2 regions of the Clostridium chromiireducens genome follow, and region 1 is predicted to be linked to the other one. Evidence: a T-box and tRNA genes for the amino acid it is inferred to sense, from the RefSeq annotation. Region 1 holds a T-box; the other holds one or more tRNA genes.

Region 1 (11,506 bases):
TATGCTGTCAACATTGAAGCTACTGCTAATAAACTAGCTATTACTTTTATTATTTTAATTTTTTTCATTTTCAACCCTCTACTTCCATTTAATCCTTATATCTCTATAATATACAACTGTTTCATATTCTTTCGGTACCGTACTATTCAACTTTCAAAGAACACTGTTTTTATAGATTAATACATATTGGGTAACATTTTAGAATTGCGTAGTATTTTAATCAAAAAAATATCGCAAACCATTTGATATGCGATATTACAACTTAATTATTTATGTTTTAGATCAATATTTCTTATTATTAATGTTATGGAGAATAGCACTAACAATATAATCCCTATAAGCGATAATATATTACTCAAAACAATTATCAAGCGACCCACTAAAGTACCTGCATCAAACAATCCAAATTTAGCACCATTAAAAATCGAATTATTTAGTAAAGCAAGTACAATGCTTCCTAAAATACAATAGAGTAACTTAATGTTTTTGTCCATTTCAATCCCCCCACTCCATAATTTCCATATATTACAGGTTAATTATAACATAAATTGTAAACATCACACTATTCAGTTTTCAAAGAACATTTTTATAATTTGCTACGTCATATTTACAGTTGATGTAGCTTCATCCGTTGTTAGAATTACGCATTAAAAAAATCGTAAATTCAATCTCTTGAATAATACGATTTTACAATTTGCTATTTATTTTTAGTGATTCATAATTATTGAAAATTCTGACCAACTAATATGTTTATAATTAAATGTTATTTTTTGTACACTTCAATCCACTTGCCATACTTTAAAATAAGTCTACCGATAAGATGAACAGTCCAAATGAGTAATAAAAAGATAAAGAGTGAAATAAAAAATGTACTTCCAAGAAATTTTATGTGAATGGATGTCGATACTCCAAAAGCCAGTATAAAACCAATAATATCTACACACCAATAAACAATTCGCCAAAGCAGGCTTAATCTTATACTGCAACCACAGTTATCACAAGGTAGGCTACGAAAAAACGGTTGAGGGAATCTGAATGAGTAACCTACGATGTACTTATGTTTGCATTGTTTCTTTTCATTACTGTCCATAATACTCTCCTTAATTCTTATAATGTAACTAGTTATAATTTCGTATTTGCATACTATTCAGTATTCATTATAACATATTTTGTAAAACCTACATTATTCAATTTTCAAAGAACATTTGTATAATTTACTACGTCAAATCTACATGTTATGCACATTATTACACTAATTAGAATCATCACAACATGTCCAATTATATGAATAATTGGAATTTATACAAAGTCGTATGAAACCTCTTGTACACCATTGTCTAGTACATTCATATTTAGGTCATTTACTTCTTTTGTAGTTTCTTTATACTGTTAACTTCTATTTCTGCAATATTCTCCTTTGATTCCAATTTTTCACATTTAATTCCTCCTCAAAATATAAAAAGGAATACTCAAAGTTTTGCTTGCTTTAAGTATTCCTTTTGATCATATCAGTATAATATATATTTATTTTTATTCTTGTTTCTCTAATTTAAATATTCAGAAACCATATTTATTTATAATTATCTAGTATTTATATTTTTTGTCTTTATCTTTTAACTAAAGGAAATGCAATAACATCCTTTATTGTATTTGATTCAGTTAGAAACATTATCATTCTATCAATCCCAATGCCCAAACCTCCAGTTGGCGGCATTGCTGTATCAATAGCTATAGCAAATTCTTCGTCCATTGGACTTGCTGTTTCAAGTCCTCCTCTTAATTTTTCAGCTTGTTCATGTAATAATATACGCTGTCTTAATGGATCATTTAATTCTGAATAAGCATTTCCAAGCTCTACTCCATAAGCATATGGTTCAAATCTTTCAATTAAATCTGGATTTTCCCTATGAACTTTACAAAGTGGTGATGATTCTTTAGGAAAGTCTATAACAAAAGTAGGTTGTATTAATTTCTTCTCGCTATATGCTTCAAAAAGATTTACTATTAATTCTCCTTTATAAGCTTCATTTATATTTAAGCCTTCATTTTGTTCTTCAATCAAAAGAGAATTCTCTTTAATTTTACTTATAATTTCTTCTTTAGTTAAATTCTCTACATCGATACCTGTATCTTGTTTTACAAGATTGCACATAGTTTCTCTTTTCCATGGAGCTTTAAAATCAATTTCTTCTTCACCATACTTTATTTTAGTAGAGCCATTAACATACATAAACACATATTCATATATTCCTTCCATAATTCTCATCATATCTTCATAATCCGCATAAGACATATAACATTCCATTAGAGTAAATTCTGGATAATGAGTTCTATCAATTCCTTCATTTCTAAAAGATCTTGCAAATGTATAAACCCTTTCTATTCCTCCAACAATAAGCCTTTTTAAATATAATTCTGGAGAAACATTCATATATACTTCACAATCTAAATCATTAACAAAAGTTTTAAATGGTTTTGCTTCTCCTCCACCATATTTAGTGTCAAGTACAGGAGTATCACATTCAATAAAACTCATATTATTTAAAAATTCTCTAATTGCAGTAATTGCTTTAGAACGTTTAATAAATCTTTCTTTAACTTCTGAATTCATTATCATATCTAAAGATCTATGTCTTTGCCTTAAATCTGAATCCTGAATTCCATGATATTTTTCAGGAAGGGTTCTTATTGATTTAGATAACAATTCAAATTTGTTTGCTCTAATAGTTATTTCTCCTGTCTGAGTCTTAAATACAGTTCCCTCTACTCCAATAATATCTGAAACATCGATTAATTTTAAAACATTGTAATTTTCATTTCCGATTAACTTTTTACTAAAAAATAGTTGTATATTTCCTCTTTCATCTACTATATTAGCAAAAGTTGCATTTCCCATTCTCCTAAGAAACATTATTCTTCCTGCTAAAGAAAATACTTTACTCTCATCAATAGTATCAAAATTATCACATATCTCTTTTGTATAAGTTTTTTTGTTAAAATCGTAATTATATGGATATGGATTTATTCCAAGTTCATTTAGTTTATTTAACTTTTTTATTCTTTCTGTTATAAATTCATTAGCATTTGTCATTATATTTTCTAATTCATCTAACTTTTCATATTGCTCATACATTTTTGTTACCACCTTTACTTATTTATTGATTAATTTAGGCACATGAAATAAAATAACATGCTAGACCTACTATCGGATTGACTTGTTATTTTTTTGACATTACCTTAATACAAATAAAAAAACCTTCACCTCCAAGATTTCTAATCTTGAGGACGAAAGCTATAAATTCGTGGTACCACCTCAGTTTATGTATGCGTTGCCGTATACACCTCTTCAAGTACATCAAAAAATGAGATACTCTATACCTATAACGGGGTATACCGTCACATCCTACCTCTGCAAAACAGACTCAGTGTGCAGCTCCAAGATCTTCTTCAATAAAAATCCATTGCTCCATTCCACCATCTAGAGCTCTCTGAAAATGAACTATTTTATCTACTCTTCTTTTCATTGCTTTTTATATAGTTTACAATATAAATCCGTTTTTGTAAATATAATACACAAAAAAACTCTCCTCTTTATCTAGATATCTATTTACCTATAAATAAAGTTAAGTAGTTATCTAGATTCATTTTTATCTATAAGCATATTTACATATCTTTATAGATATATGTTTTTATTCTTATAGATAAATCTATCTAAATATTTATATTTGAGCTGGCATTAGGTCTGTTACATTATGTTGAGAGAAGGCGTGGTGGACTAATGAGATATATAGTCTTGATGGGTATTAATTTGCTATTGGTAAAAAATATAACTTATTAAAATATGTGATTTTCTAGCTTTGCCATCGGGAGTTTTTATTATAAAAAATGATGGTGGATGATGATAAAGATGAATTAAGTGAAACCAAATTGGTTTCACTTAAAAAACACTAAAATATCAACACTATTTTTAAGCATAGCCTAGAATTTAAGGCACTATATTGTGTTTTTTGTGGGACAGCCACTTTTGTTTATATGAAAATTTTGGTCTAACAGAGGCTGATTTTAAAATAATCTTATTTTTCAAATTTCCAGCAGTCAAACTGGAAGCCTTCTCCAGAAAAAACAAAGAATAAATTGTGCATTCCTTTTGCATTCTTAATTTCTACAGTCACATTTTTATATTCATTATCACTACCTGTGTTTGGCACTTCCAAATAGCCGATTGCTTCTCCAGATGGACTATCTAAACAAATTTTTATAGCGTTTCCACTTATCTTGCTTGATAATTTAGCTGTAAATGAACTTGCACCTTCTGTTCCAAAATCAACATTAGATAAACCTATCCAATTACCAGTTTCAAGAACATTAACTACAAGATTAGTTTTACCATATACTGCACTTTCTTCTTGGGTAGAAGTTGTAGTTATTCCAGCCATCCAAGCAAAAGTTTCTGCTTCATTTACAATAAATGGATCTAAATTTTTAACTTGTTTAACGCCAGCACGTGTTCCTATAATAGGCTTAATAGTTCCGTCATCCAAAACTTCCACTTCTTCAACATTAGTTGTACGGTACCCAGTAGCTGGAAGTGACATATCATTACATAATAAAAGGGAATGATAGAACATGTACCACTTTTCTTTGAATTTTATCATAGAGTGGTGGTTATTACTCCAAGCTTCAAAGAAAGTTCCTGGATTCTCTAATATAGATCCATTATATGTCCATGGACCAAGAGGATTTTTACTAGTCATTATAATAATTTCCGCAATTTTAGGTACATATTTACCTACTGCATTATCACGGCTTGACCAATTTGAGCAATAACTATAGTAATATGTGTCACCAATTTTATTGATACCTGAATCCTCGAAAAGATATGGAGCTTCAATAGTTACTGGAACTCCTACAATGCTAATCATATCTTCACCTAATTCAACTGCCCTTGCAGTGTTTGGCATTGCTTCTTTGCCTTCTGGTACTCCGCCTCCGAAGTATAAATATGCTTTTCCATCATCATCTACAAGAACAGCAGGATCAAAAAGCCATTCAACATTAGAACAATTTTCTATTTCCCTTGTAATCATAGGTTTTCCTAATGGATCAACCCATGGACCAATTGGACTATCACTTGATAAAACACCAATAGTACTTGCATTATTTGCGTAATATAGGAAGAATTTTTCTTTCCCGTTAATAGTCTTATGTGCAGCTGCAGGAGCCCATGAATTTTCAGCCCATGATGAAGCACCATTTGGACCTGCCACTTGAATTATTCCATGATCTGTCCAGTTCACTAAGTCATCAGAAGAAATGCAATTTAAATTTTGAATGATTTTATAACTATTTTCTATTAATTTTCCATCGTTGTCATACTCATATACATCATTTGTTGTATAAATGTAAATTCTTCCATCGTATTCCATAGCATAAGGATCAGCTCCAAATCTTTGAAGCAATATAGGATTGTTATTTTCTAAACTTTTGTATCCTTCTGTTAGCTTAATATTTTTAAATAAATTCTCCATGATTATTTTTTCCCTTCTTTGTATGCCAATAAATTTTTATTCTTTTATATGTCTCCAAAGTGTATTAATTAGATAAAAAGAATAAGTAAAATTATATTAACCTTTACCATGTTTTTTCTCAACCATATAAATTATAGTAAATATACAAAAAATAATAGATTAATATAAAAATAAGAATTCCTTCTTCGATTTTTTCTCTATCTCTTTCTAATAAAGTCATATAAATTCTTGGTTGTGCTTCGCACTTTTTCAAAATGTGCACCTCCACTGAAATATCATTTTAAATCCTGTTGGAAAATATGAAATTATATAACTATTAATTATATCTTACATAAATAATATGTATTTCAGTTATAGTATTTTAAGGAATATAATGAAAATACAAATATTAAGGAGAGTGATTAATATATGGCATTTGATTTTGATGGAAAAAGATATAAAGAGGCATCTAAACACCAAAAAGAATGGGGTAATAAAATTATTCAAGAAATGAATATAAAGGAGGATTCTTTTATATTAGACTTGGGATGTGGAGATGGTGTATTAACTCAAATTTTAAGTAGTAAAGTTCCAAAGGGAAAAGTTATTGGTATAGATGCATCAAAAGGTATGATTGATACGGCAATTGAAATAAGAGAAGAAAACTTGGAATTTAGATTTATGGATATAAATAATATCAATTTTGAAGAAAAATTTGATTTGATATTTTCTAATGCAGCACTACATTGGGTCAAAAATCATAAAGAATTGTTTTATAAATGCAATAATGTTTTAAAAGATGGCGGAAGAATTAGGTTTAATTTTGGAGGTCATGGTAATTGTCAAAACTTTTTTGAAGTAGTAAAAGAGATTACAAAGTATGAAGAATATAATACTTATTTTAAAGATTTTGAGTGGCCTTGGTACATGCCTTCAACTCATGAATATAAAGAATTAGCAAATGAAGCCAAAGTTTTTAAAAATATAAATATCTATGAAGAAAATGTAGATAGGTACTTTCAAAATGAAGAACAATTAATTGGATGGATTGATCAGCCTACTATAGTGCCATTTATTAGTATATTACCTGAAAATATAAAACAAGAATTTAGAAACAAATTGGTAGAAAAAATGCTTGAAAGAACAAAACAAGAAGATGGAACTTACTTTGAAACCTTTAGAAGAATAAATATCTTAGCAGAAAAAGCTTAAAGGAGGCTATAGATTATGATAAATCCCTTGTTATAATTGAGTTACCACACAACAATAAGCAAGTTTATGCATTCTTCCTTCACAAAGACCCCTGGATGCTTCTGAACACCGAAGGGCTGAAGTTGCTATTTATATATATTAATTTTTAGTAGTTTTCAGCCTGCACCTGTTCCAGGCCAGTTAAAATACAAAATGCCATTCTTTGTTATAAATGAGTGATGCTCTGGTCCGATTGAGGGATTTTTACAAGAATAGAACTGCCCATACTTTATACACTAATTACCATGTTTTACTTTCAATAACAACATCATCTGCAATAACTCTAAATTCATGTAAAGTTAATACGACTTGAGAAGAGCAAAATAGAACTTGAAAATCAAATTTGCCCATATCTGACAAATGCACTTCCTTATAAAGCAAACTATCTCCAACGATATCATCTGTTATTTCAAGTCGGCTGACATCTTTAAATGTTAATGAATATCGATCTAATTCTATATTAAGCATATTATTACTATCTTTTTTTATTGATAATACTATACTATCATGAAGATTTAAATTTATTAATGTTTGCATATTTAATGGTAGCTTGTGCTTTATTTCCTCATGTTCTGCTTGGCACATCTTGCATACAGTTTTCCATTCATAGGCCATTTCTTTCATTCTTTTATAAAGTTTTTCTACTACTTCTTTATCAGTAAATTTTTTACCTTGGAGAATATCATCTTTTACCTCTGGAATATGCTGAAATACCCATGCCTTAAACTCTTTGTCCTTCTTGGCATGGCATAGATTATAAAACTCTTCCCACTGCTTCATCCATTTATCTTTATCATCAACCCTTAGCGGGAACTCTCCCCTTATCTGCATTTTTTTATATATATTACGTGTAAAGTACATCATTACTAATGCATCAGCCTCCCCATATTTATCAGACTTTAATGTAACATTAAATTTGTATTATAATTCATCAATACTTTCAACCATAATACACTTCATATTTATTTAGTTTATCCAACATGGAATAAAATGCTTATACTATGGTGCACTTTAGCTGTTTCCTCATTACAAATTTTTGATTTGTTTCTGCATGAATAGTAAAGCCCAAGTTTTTATACATATCAACAAAACCCATAAAATGTTTACGTTCATCTGTAGTTTCTTTTTCGGGATATACTTCAACATAATCATAATCATCATTCATCGCGTCTTGGCAAGCATATTGCAATAATTGTTTTGCTATTCCTTTTCTTTTCATATCAGGTGCAACAAGAAAACAATATATAGATTTTACTTTATCATTTGCGTCAATCTCCAATTCATTTACTTGGGGCATAAAACGATACCAACCGATACAGTTCAAACATTCTGTCTTTGTATTTGCGTTACACCAACCAACGATACAACCGTCAAAATATGCTAAATATCCTTGTATTTTTCCACTCCTAACATATTCAATAGCCATTGCTTTTCTTTCTTCACGAGATGGGATACCTGTTCCGAAACGATGGTCGGCACTACACCAACACTCACAATAACAGGTATGCTCAGGGATATTATCATCATGTGGCGTCGTCTCGAAAAAGTTCATATATTCTTCTACGTGAGCAGGTGTCAATTTTTTAATTTCAACATTCATTCCATTACCTCCACTAATATAAATAATCTGCAAATTACAACTTGCTTTTCAGCCAATGATAGCCTATCTTGTGAATAATATACTATTTAATACTCATAAAAACAAGTTCTATTTACATCCAATCTGAGCTTATATTATTAGCCTAATGAATAACTAATATAAAAATTTTTTAAGATTTTATTACTTCATCAAATGATATTATAAGTAAAAATAATGCTGATGCTAATTCTCCTGCTAATTTTATTTTTGCTTCATACTCCAAATGCATCTTCTTTACTACGATAATAAAACACATTCGCTAGATGATATGATCACCATCATATTATAGATAGTTATAATATCTTCTATAATTTCACAAAATAACTACTAGAAAAGCTAACTAAATTGATTTAATAATTTAGCCTTGATATAATATAATAAAAAACAAGGAGGATTCAAATGTTTGAAAAAGATAGCTATGAAGAAGATGTAAAGTTATTTAAAAAAGTGATTTCTACACAAGCAGACGAATTATTATCTAATGAAGACTTAGCTGTTGCTTATATTGGTCGTGCAACATGCCCATTCTGCCGTAAATTTGTTAAAAAATTAAGTGGCTTGACTAATAAAATTAACACAACTATTTACTATGTAGATAGTTCTGATTTTTCAGATAATTTTATTAACACATTTAGAGAAAAATATAATATTGTAACTGTGCCAGGATTTATTGTTAGTAAAAATAGAGAAATAGAGGTTCGTTGCGATTCTTCAATTACAGAGGAAGAAATATTAGATCTGTTAAAATATGATTTTCCACCTTCTTAAAAACAAATTAAGAATAGACTATCTATTTACCATAAATAATCTATTCTTATTATACATTAATATTTCTAGTTACTTATTTTTGTTCTGCATATTTTTTAAAACTATCCAATATTGCTTGCCAGCCACTTTGCTGCATTTCAATTGAATTTTCGTTTTCTGCTTCAAAAGTTTCAGTTATCTCTGTGACCTTTTCTCCACCAATAAAATCAATCTTAACTTTTCTTCCATCATCTAAAGTATAAGCAATAACCTTATATAATTCCACTTCATTATAAATTCCACCAAAGTCAAATCCGAAACTTCCATCTTTGGCTTCCATTCTTGAAATAAATATACCTCCAACTCTTAAGTCATTTTCTGCAAGCGGTGTATACCAGTCCTCTGAGGCACTATTCCATTTTTTTATATATTCTGGTTCCGTCCAATATTTCCATACCTTTTCTACCTGAGCATTCACTGTTGTTTTTATTGTTATTATTTGCTTGTCTTCCATATCCTACTCCTCCTCGTATATTATGCCTCTTTCCAACGCTTTAGAGTTGATAATAAAGCTGTCATTTCTTTTCTCTCATCTTCTTCGCCTATTGCTCTTCCCTGTAATTGAATCCAATGACTTATCTTCAAATACATCGACATATAGATAGTTAACTCTAAAAATTAACCCTGAACTTCATTATGTTTAAATTATAATGTACAGGCATTAATATAAATAAGATCAATTGTAGAATTAACTATCTATAGAAATTATGGACTACAAAATCCACAGAATCAATAAATTTATTTCCTATTTGCTGCAATAAAATGTTCAACCCATGAAATATCTTCCTCTGTAATGACTTTACTGCTATAACGTATATCTTGAAACCATTCCAACAATTTAACGATATCAATATTCTCAAAAGTTTTGTCATTTTCCAATCTTTCTTTAAATTCCTTCAAAGTCTCTCCTTCCATTAACACATATCCCTGTTTCTCTAGATTTGACATGATTTTTTTCATACAAATAAACGTTTTTTCTCGATTACTAGATTTCTTATATATCCTTTTTTTATTCCATATAATCATGCCTATCACAAGCAAGATCAAAGTCGCTGAAAATGTAACTCCTAAAAATATATATTTTAACCATAATAATATTGTTCCAAAAATATTTTCTTCTGATCTTTGTTCTTCATTTTCTTGCACTGAGATTTTAAATTTATCCTCTAATTTATTATGCGTCGGATCAACATATATTTCCCCGTTACCACCATTAATTTTCCAATTCTCTATATCTTTATAGCCTGGAGTTGGGTCCATGCGTATCCATCCAAACCCTTCTATATAAATTTCTGTCCAAGCATGGGCTTCCTTTGTTTTTACTTTGTACCAATTTTCATCCATATCGCTATAAGCAAGAGCAACCCCATCAACATATCTTGTTGGTATATCTAAATATCTACACATGATTGCCATGGCGCTTGCAAAATAAATACAATACCCTTTCTTTTGCTCAAATAAGAAATTATCCACTGCATCTTTTCCTTCTGGAAGCTGATTAATTTTAGTTGTATAAGCATAATTGTCTTTTAAATAATTGCATATAGCTTCTGCTTTATCATATTGGTTTGTGCAGTCCTTAGTAATTTCTTGTGCTAACTTACGAACTCTTTCCGGTGTTGTACTTGAAGTTTGCAGATATTCTTCTTTTATTTTTTTACTTCTTTCATAAAGACGCTGCCTAAAATAATCTGAAGTAATATAATTAATTTCATCTTCTTTAAATTTAAATGGATAAATAGCTTCTACAAATAGACTGTCCTCAAAATTACCCTTTTCATCTTGAATCTTCTTATAGTAATCCCCATTTTCATTAAGGCCCCTTAAATATTGTTTTAAACCGGCATTATTCATATTCATGACTACAGCATAAACATCGTATGAATACCCTTTTTCCCTTTTGCTTGGAAAATATATATTATTTCCAATTACATCAAAATCATTCTTTTCATTGCCGCAATCTATGTCATAAGAATTTTCTGGCCTAAAAATTGTTTTAGTCTTAAGTTTATCAAATTTTATTTCGTAGTGTATATTCTCAGCAAAATGCTCATTAGGAGACTGTTTCAAATTGGTATGATATAAATTGTATAATTTCTCATATAAATCCATTTTATATTCTTCAGTATAATTGTCATAATCACCTTCATCTTTTTTCCACTGACTTCCTGTATAAGTGTTGAGTATAACCCCATCTAAATATCCTGTTCCAATACCATTTTTTATTGATAGAAAGAACATATTTCTTTCCTTCCCGTCAATAAGCTTACCAAAAGAGCTAGTCCCTTCATCAGAAAATCCT
Region 2 (6,486 bases), on a different contig from region 1:
TCATATGGATACGCCAGGATTAGTTATATTGATCTTATCTATAAAATTCATATATAGTCATCTATTTTTCTTCTAGATTCCCCAAGATCCTAAGAGGTTAAAAAATGTATTAATTCTGTTTAATATCTTATTACGTCCCTTAACCGTTATAAAATAAGATAAGTTTAGCTAATTGTATGCTATTAGTTAAACTTATCTCTAGAACATAAATAAGAGTCTATATAATATTACCAATAATTTATTAGCCACATCTTGATTATTATTTTTTATTGTTATACCCTATCTTCTCTAAAATAATCAATGCTGTGTCTTCAATAGCTCTTTCTGTTACATCTATAGTTTTACATCCTATCTTTCTCATTATTTTATCAGCAAAATCAAGTTCCTCTAGAATTCTTGCATCCCCTGCATATTCAATATCAGATGTAATTCTATGGAACTTATCTAGCCTCCTTTTCCTAATCTCAATTAATCTAAGCGGATTTATAGTAAGTCCAAATACTTTCTTTTTATCAATTTCATATATTTCATCCGGAACACCGACTTCTGGCATTAATGGTATATTTATTGCTTTTATACCTTTATTAGCTAAATACATGCACAATGGCGTCTTTGATGTACGCGAAAGTCCTATTAATACTACATCAGCATTTTTTAGTCCTCTATAATCCTTACTATCATCATATTGCATTGCAAACTCCATAGCTTCTATTCTCTTAAAGTATACCTCATCTGTCTGCCTCATGGCACCAGGATTATATGTAGGATGAGTTTTCAAAATAGTAGATGCTACATTGATTATCGGACCTAACACATTCATAACTGAAATATTTTTTTCCATTGCCTTTTGCGTTAAATACTCTCTAACATTAACTGTTATTATTGTTGATACTATTATTGTATTTTCACACTCATCTGCAACTTTCAATACGTCTTCAACATCCTCTAGCCCTTTTACATAAGGAATTCGTTTAACATCAACCTTTTCTGTAAATTGGCTCGCTGCTGCAACTGCGACCTGATGCGCAGTTTCTCCTATAGAATCTGATACCGCTAAAATTGTTAACATAATCTTATACCTTCTTTCTCACGTTTTTCTAATAATCTTCTACACCTTAGTCTGATATTATTTCTACATATTTTATCAATATTCATAAATTCCATATCTACATTCTCTATATTTCTATATTAACCCAAACCTATCTCTTTTAATAGTAGTGAATTTTTTCATAGCATATGTTAAACTTTAATATATCATTAATATAATTACAATTGGAGGTACTTATATGAAGAATAAAAAAGTATTGACTATGAGTGTTCTTCCCATTATGTGGGCTATATATGTCTTATTTGAGCTTATTACAGGAAGAATTACTGATTCTCAAACAATTTTCTTTAATATATTATTAATTTTATTATTTGCACTAGTAGGTTTATTTACTTATAAAATAGGAATTAAGTATGAATCTGGCTTTAAGTCTAATATATTGTGGACATTATTTTTATTATTTTTCGTACTGGATCAAGGCGTAAAATTTTTAATTAAATTATTCTGGTTCAACAATTATTTTTCTATAGTCCAAAATATATTATATTTCAGACCTATAATTAATACTGATGGCTCATGGCTAAATGCTAGATTTGGCACGTCAGTAAACTTTCCAATTTTAATAGCCTTAAATACAATAGCCATCTTTCTATTTATTGAAGTATATAGGTATTATTTACATAAAGGAAATAAAGACTTTTGGGCAGATATGTGCTTCATTTTCGTTAGTTGTGGTGCAATCTGCTCACTAGTTGATAAAATATTTTATGGTGGGAGTTTAGATTTTATTGGAATAAGTAACTTATTTATTGCCGATACAAAAGATCTATATATTAATCTGGGTATCTTGTTTTTTGCTCTTACTATGTTTAACAAAGGATATCTATCATCAAATGATGACACATCTTTTAGTGAGGACATTCAATCACTAAAAAGATTTCTACTATTTGTAAAATACGATATTGCTAGTAAATTTAAATCTTTCTAAAATAAATACTTATTTAACAATGTTAGAAAAAATTAAATAACGCCTTAATTAGTAATAGCTAAATTTTAATATATTACTAATTAAGGCGTTATTAACTTAATTTCTTATACTAATGTAAAAAAGAGCTTTTACATAAAGTAAAAGCTCTTTTATATAAATACTAAGCAAGTTTTTAAAACAAATTACTTTATTAAAGTAATTGGTGGCTCACCCGGGAATCGAACCCGGGACACCATGATTAAAAGTCATGTGCTCTACCGACTGAGCTAGTGAACCATCTTACCTCGCAACGTCCTACTCTGCCACACAGTCGCCCGTGCAGTACCATCGGCGCTATAGACCTTAACTTTCCTGTTCGGAATGGGAAGGAGTGTTACCTCTATGCCATCATCACGAGATCTTATTGTTTCAAGTCTAAGACATATTGAAGGACTTAACAAAATCATCTAATAACTAAATCTATAAATTTAAAATTTGTATTTTCTGAATTCACCTTCAATGTAAGAATTTTTTACATCTTACACTATTGTGTCGAATACTTGCCTCAACAAGATATTATTATACATAGTATTATCTATTGTGTCAACACTTATTGTGAAATTAAATTTTAATTTATTTTTTTTATATATTCTTTAATTAACTCTATTGATTTTTTAAATTTATCTAACTCTTCATTTGTCATGTGTATTTCAACAACTTCTTTAACTCCGTCAGCATTTAGAACTGCTGGTACCCCACAGAAAACATCATGTGCTCCATATTCACCTTCCAGTAGTGTAGATACTGGCATTATTCTATTTTCATCATTTATAATTGCCTTTATTATTCCAACAGTTGCAGTTGCAATTCCATAGTATGTTGTTCCTTTTCTATTATATACTTCCCAACCAGCTCTAGCTGTTTCTAAGACTAATCTATCTAAGTCTACTTCCCCAACTCTATCCTTATTATCTCTTAATATTTCATAAAATGATTTTCCACCAACTGTCACATGAGACCAAGGTACCATTTGAGAATCTCCATGCTCTCCCATAGAGTATCCTTGCACACTACGTGGATCTACATTTAATAGATCCCCAATAAAATTCTTTAATCTAGCAGAATCAACGGAAGTCCCGGTACCAATAATATGACTCTTAGGTAAGCCTGATATTTTATAAACATGATATGCAATCATATCCACAGGATTTGAAATAACAATAAAATGCCCTTTAAATCCGCTCTTCATTATAGGATTGACAATAGATTCTACTATTCTTGCCGATAATTCTAGCGTATCTATCCTTGTTTGCCCAGATTTAGGAGGTGCACCAGCTGTTATTACAACAATATCAACATCGCTACATCGTTCGTAGCTTCCTCTTAGAACTTTTGTATTTCTATTTAAATATTCGATACAATGGTTTAAATCCATCACTTCTCCTAGTGCCTTTTCTTCATTTATATCAATCATTAGTATTTCATCACAAACACCTTGTGTCAATAAGCTAAAAGCTGTGCTAGATCCCACTAATCCAGTTCCTACAATTGCAACTTTGTTCTTTTTTAAACCCATATATAAAATTCTCCTTCATAAATTATCATTTAAATCTATATTATACTTCCTATTATAAGCATTTATTCATACGCTAATCTATTTTAATATATTTGCTCTAAGTATTATCTGCTATAAAAATTATTATTGCAACTTTCATTTATCAATATAAGTTTCAATTAAAACGCTAATAATTTATTTAACTCACAAAACTATTGTAGTTTTTGTGTATATATATCTAAAATATGTGGGTAAATTTAAAATTCTGATAATCTTTTTTTGTAAAACAAAAAAGATTGTTAAATATTTTTAACAATCTTCACTCTGGTGCGTCATCAGGGATTCGAACCCTGGACACCCTGATTAAGAGTCAGGTGCTCTACCGACTGAGCTAATCACGCAAATCTTACCTCGCAACGTCCTACTCTGCCACACAGTCGCCCGTGCAGTACCATCGGCGCTATAGACCTTAACTTTCCTGTTCGGAATGGGAAGGAGTGTTACCTCTATGCCATCATCACGAGATGCTTGTTCATTCCAAATCTATGATTTGGTCTAATGAACTGTACTCCTCAACTACGTTGAGTGAGTTTCCTTTGAAAGCTTTGTTCTTTCAAAATTGCACATAGTTTTTTTAATGTATTACAACTTGATTATTTATTGGTCAAGCCCTCGACCTATTAGTATCAGTCAGCTAAATATGTTACCATACTTACACCTCTGACCTATCAACCTTGTAGTCTTCAAGGGGTCTTACTAGCTTACGCTATGGGAAATCTAATCTTGAGGTGGGCTTCACACTTAGATGCTTTCAGCGTTTATCCCTTCCCGACTTAGCTACCCAGCTATGCTTCTGGCGAAACAACTGGTACACCATAGGTCAGTCCATCCCGGTCCTCTCGTACTAAGGACAGCTCCTCTCAAATTTCCTACGCCCGCGACGGATAGGGACCGAACTGTCTCACGACGTTCTGAACCCAGCTCGCGTGCCGCTTTAATGGGCGAACAGCCCAACCCTTGGGACCTACTTCAGCCCCAGGATGCGACGAGCCGACATCGAGGTGCCAAACCTCCCCGTCGATGTGAACTCTTGGGGGAGATCAGCCTGTTATCCCCGAGGTAGCTTTTATCCGTTGAGCGATGGCCCTCCCACGAGGTACCACCGGATCACTAAGCCCGACTTTCGTCCCTGCTCCACTTGTAGGTGTCGCAGTCAGGCTCCCTTCTGCCTTTGCACTCTTCGAACGATTTCCGACCGTTCTGAGGGAACCTTTGGGCGCCTCCGTTACATTTTAGGAGGCGACCGCCCCAGTCAAACTGCCCACCTAACAATGTCCTGTCACCAGTTTCATGGCATCCAGTTAGAACTTCAATACTATCAGGGTGGTATCCCAACAACGACTCCACTAAGGCTGACGCCCTAGTTTCCCAGTCTCCCACCTATCCTGTACAGACAATACCGAAATTCAATGCTAAGCTACAGTAAAGCTCTACGGGGTCTTTCCGTCCAATCGCGGGTAGCGAGCATCTTCACTCGCACTACAACTTCGCCGGATTTGCAGTTGAGACAGTGCACAAGTCATTACGCCATTCGTGCGGGTCAGAACTTACCTGACAAGGAATTTCGCTACCTTAGGACCGTTATAGTTACGGCCGCCGTTTACTGGGGCTTAAGTTCACACCTTCGCGTTACCACTAAGTGTTCCCCTTAACCTTCCAGCACCGGGCAGGCGTCAGCCCCTATACATCAGCTTTCGCTTTAGCAGAGACCTGTGTTTTTGTTAAACAGTTGCTTGTGCCTATTCTCTGCGGCCTGATTTCTCAGGCACCCCTTCTCCCGAAGTTACGGGGTCAATTTGCCTAGTTCCTTAACTGCAATTCTTCCGTCGGCCTTAGGATTCTCTCCTCATCTACCTGTGTCGGTTTGCGGTACGGGCACTACTTCTCTCTCTAGATGCTTTTCTTGGAAGCATGAAATCAGATACTTCGGTTCCGTAGAACCTTCCCCATCACGCCTCAGAATTGCCAGAGCGGATTTGCCTACTCTGACTCCCTTAACGCTTAGACCAGCATCCAATAGCTGGCACATCCTATCCTTCTCCGTCACACCATCGATAATAACGATTATAGTGGTATTGGAATATCAACCAATTGTCCATCGACTACGCCTTTCGGCCTCGCCTTAGGTCCCGACTAACCCTGAGAAGACAAACTTTACTCAGGAAACCTTAGATATTCGGCCTGTAGGATTCTCGCCTACATCTCGCTACTAATGCCAACATTCTCACTCGTAATCAGTCCACCGCTCCTTACGGTACGACTTCAGCCCGATTACGACGCTCCTCTACCGCTCACACATAAGTGTGAACCCGTAGCTTCGGTGGTAAGTTTGAGCCCCGGACATTTTCGGCGCAGGATCTCTTGACTAGTGAGCTATTACGCACTCTTTTAATGAGTGGCTGCTTCTAAGCCAACATCCTAGTTGTCTTAGAAATCCCACATCCTTTTCCACTTAACTTACACTTTGGGACCTTAGCTGACGATCTGGGCTGTTTCCCTTTTGACCATGGAACTTATCTTTCACAGTCTGACTGCCGGACTGATAGTATATGGCATTCGGAGTTTGATAAGGTTCGGTAAGCGCTATGCCCCCTAGCCTATTCAGTGCTCTACCTCCACTACTCACATTTTCCGACGCTAGCCCTAAAGCTATTTCGAGGAGAACCAGCTATATCCGAGTTCGATTGGAATTTCTCCGCTATCCACAGCTCATCCCATGCTTTTTCAACAGCAACGTGGTTCGGTCCTCCACGAGGTTTTACCCTCGCTTCAACCTGGCCATGGATAGGTCACCCGGTTTCGGGTCTACAGCATGCAACTAGTCGCCCTATTAAGACTCGGTTTCCCTTCGGCTCC

The links. The T-box of region 1 lies ahead of lysS (lysine--tRNA ligase). A T-box ahead of a tRNA ligase gene usually reads a tRNA of that ligase, here a tRNA-Lys.
Region 2: it encodes a tRNA-Lys, which carries the amino acid that the T-box ahead of lysS (lysine--tRNA ligase) is inferred to sense. The anticodon was not compared.

Annotation. Positions count from the first base shown of each region.
Region 1 covers NZ_QXDJ01000003.1:547,309-558,814, forward strand. Annotated here, with positions in the region: gene D2A34_RS13975 (immunoglobulin-like domain-containing protein) at 1-68, opposite strand, end outside; gene D2A34_RS13980 (hypothetical protein) at 267-494, opposite strand; gene lysS (lysine--tRNA ligase) at 1,607-3,133, opposite strand; T-box leader at 3,279-3,533, opposite strand; gene D2A34_RS13995 (glycoside hydrolase family 43 protein) at 4,074-5,528, opposite strand; gene D2A34_RS27455 (hypothetical protein) at 5,647-5,781, opposite strand; gene D2A34_RS14000 (class I SAM-dependent methyltransferase) at 5,937-6,719, shown strand; gene D2A34_RS14005 (DUF4085 family protein) at 6,999-7,622, opposite strand; gene D2A34_RS14010 (GNAT family N-acetyltransferase) at 7,753-8,337, opposite strand; gene D2A34_RS27460 (hypothetical protein) at 8,528-8,653, opposite strand; gene D2A34_RS14015 (DUF6568 family protein) at 8,797-9,165, shown strand; gene D2A34_RS14020 (SRPBCC family protein) at 9,239-9,658, opposite strand; gene D2A34_RS27465 (hypothetical protein) at 9,679-9,801, opposite strand; gene D2A34_RS14025 (transglutaminase-like domain-containing protein) at 9,943-11,506, opposite strand, start outside.
Region 2 covers NZ_QXDJ01000014.1:397-6,882, forward strand. Annotated here, with positions in the region: gene D2A34_RS26365 (pyruvate, water dikinase regulatory protein) at 260-1,069, opposite strand; gene D2A34_RS26370 (signal peptidase II) at 1,287-2,036, shown strand; tRNA gene D2A34_RS26375 (tRNA-Lys) at 2,237-2,312, opposite strand; rRNA gene rrf (5S ribosomal RNA) at 2,318-2,434, opposite strand; gene D2A34_RS26385 (L-lactate dehydrogenase) at 2,644-3,591, opposite strand; tRNA gene D2A34_RS26390 (tRNA-Lys) at 3,896-3,971, opposite strand; rRNA gene rrf (5S ribosomal RNA) at 3,979-4,095, opposite strand; partial or broken rRNA gene D2A34_RS26400 (23S ribosomal RNA) at 4,231-6,486, opposite strand, start outside.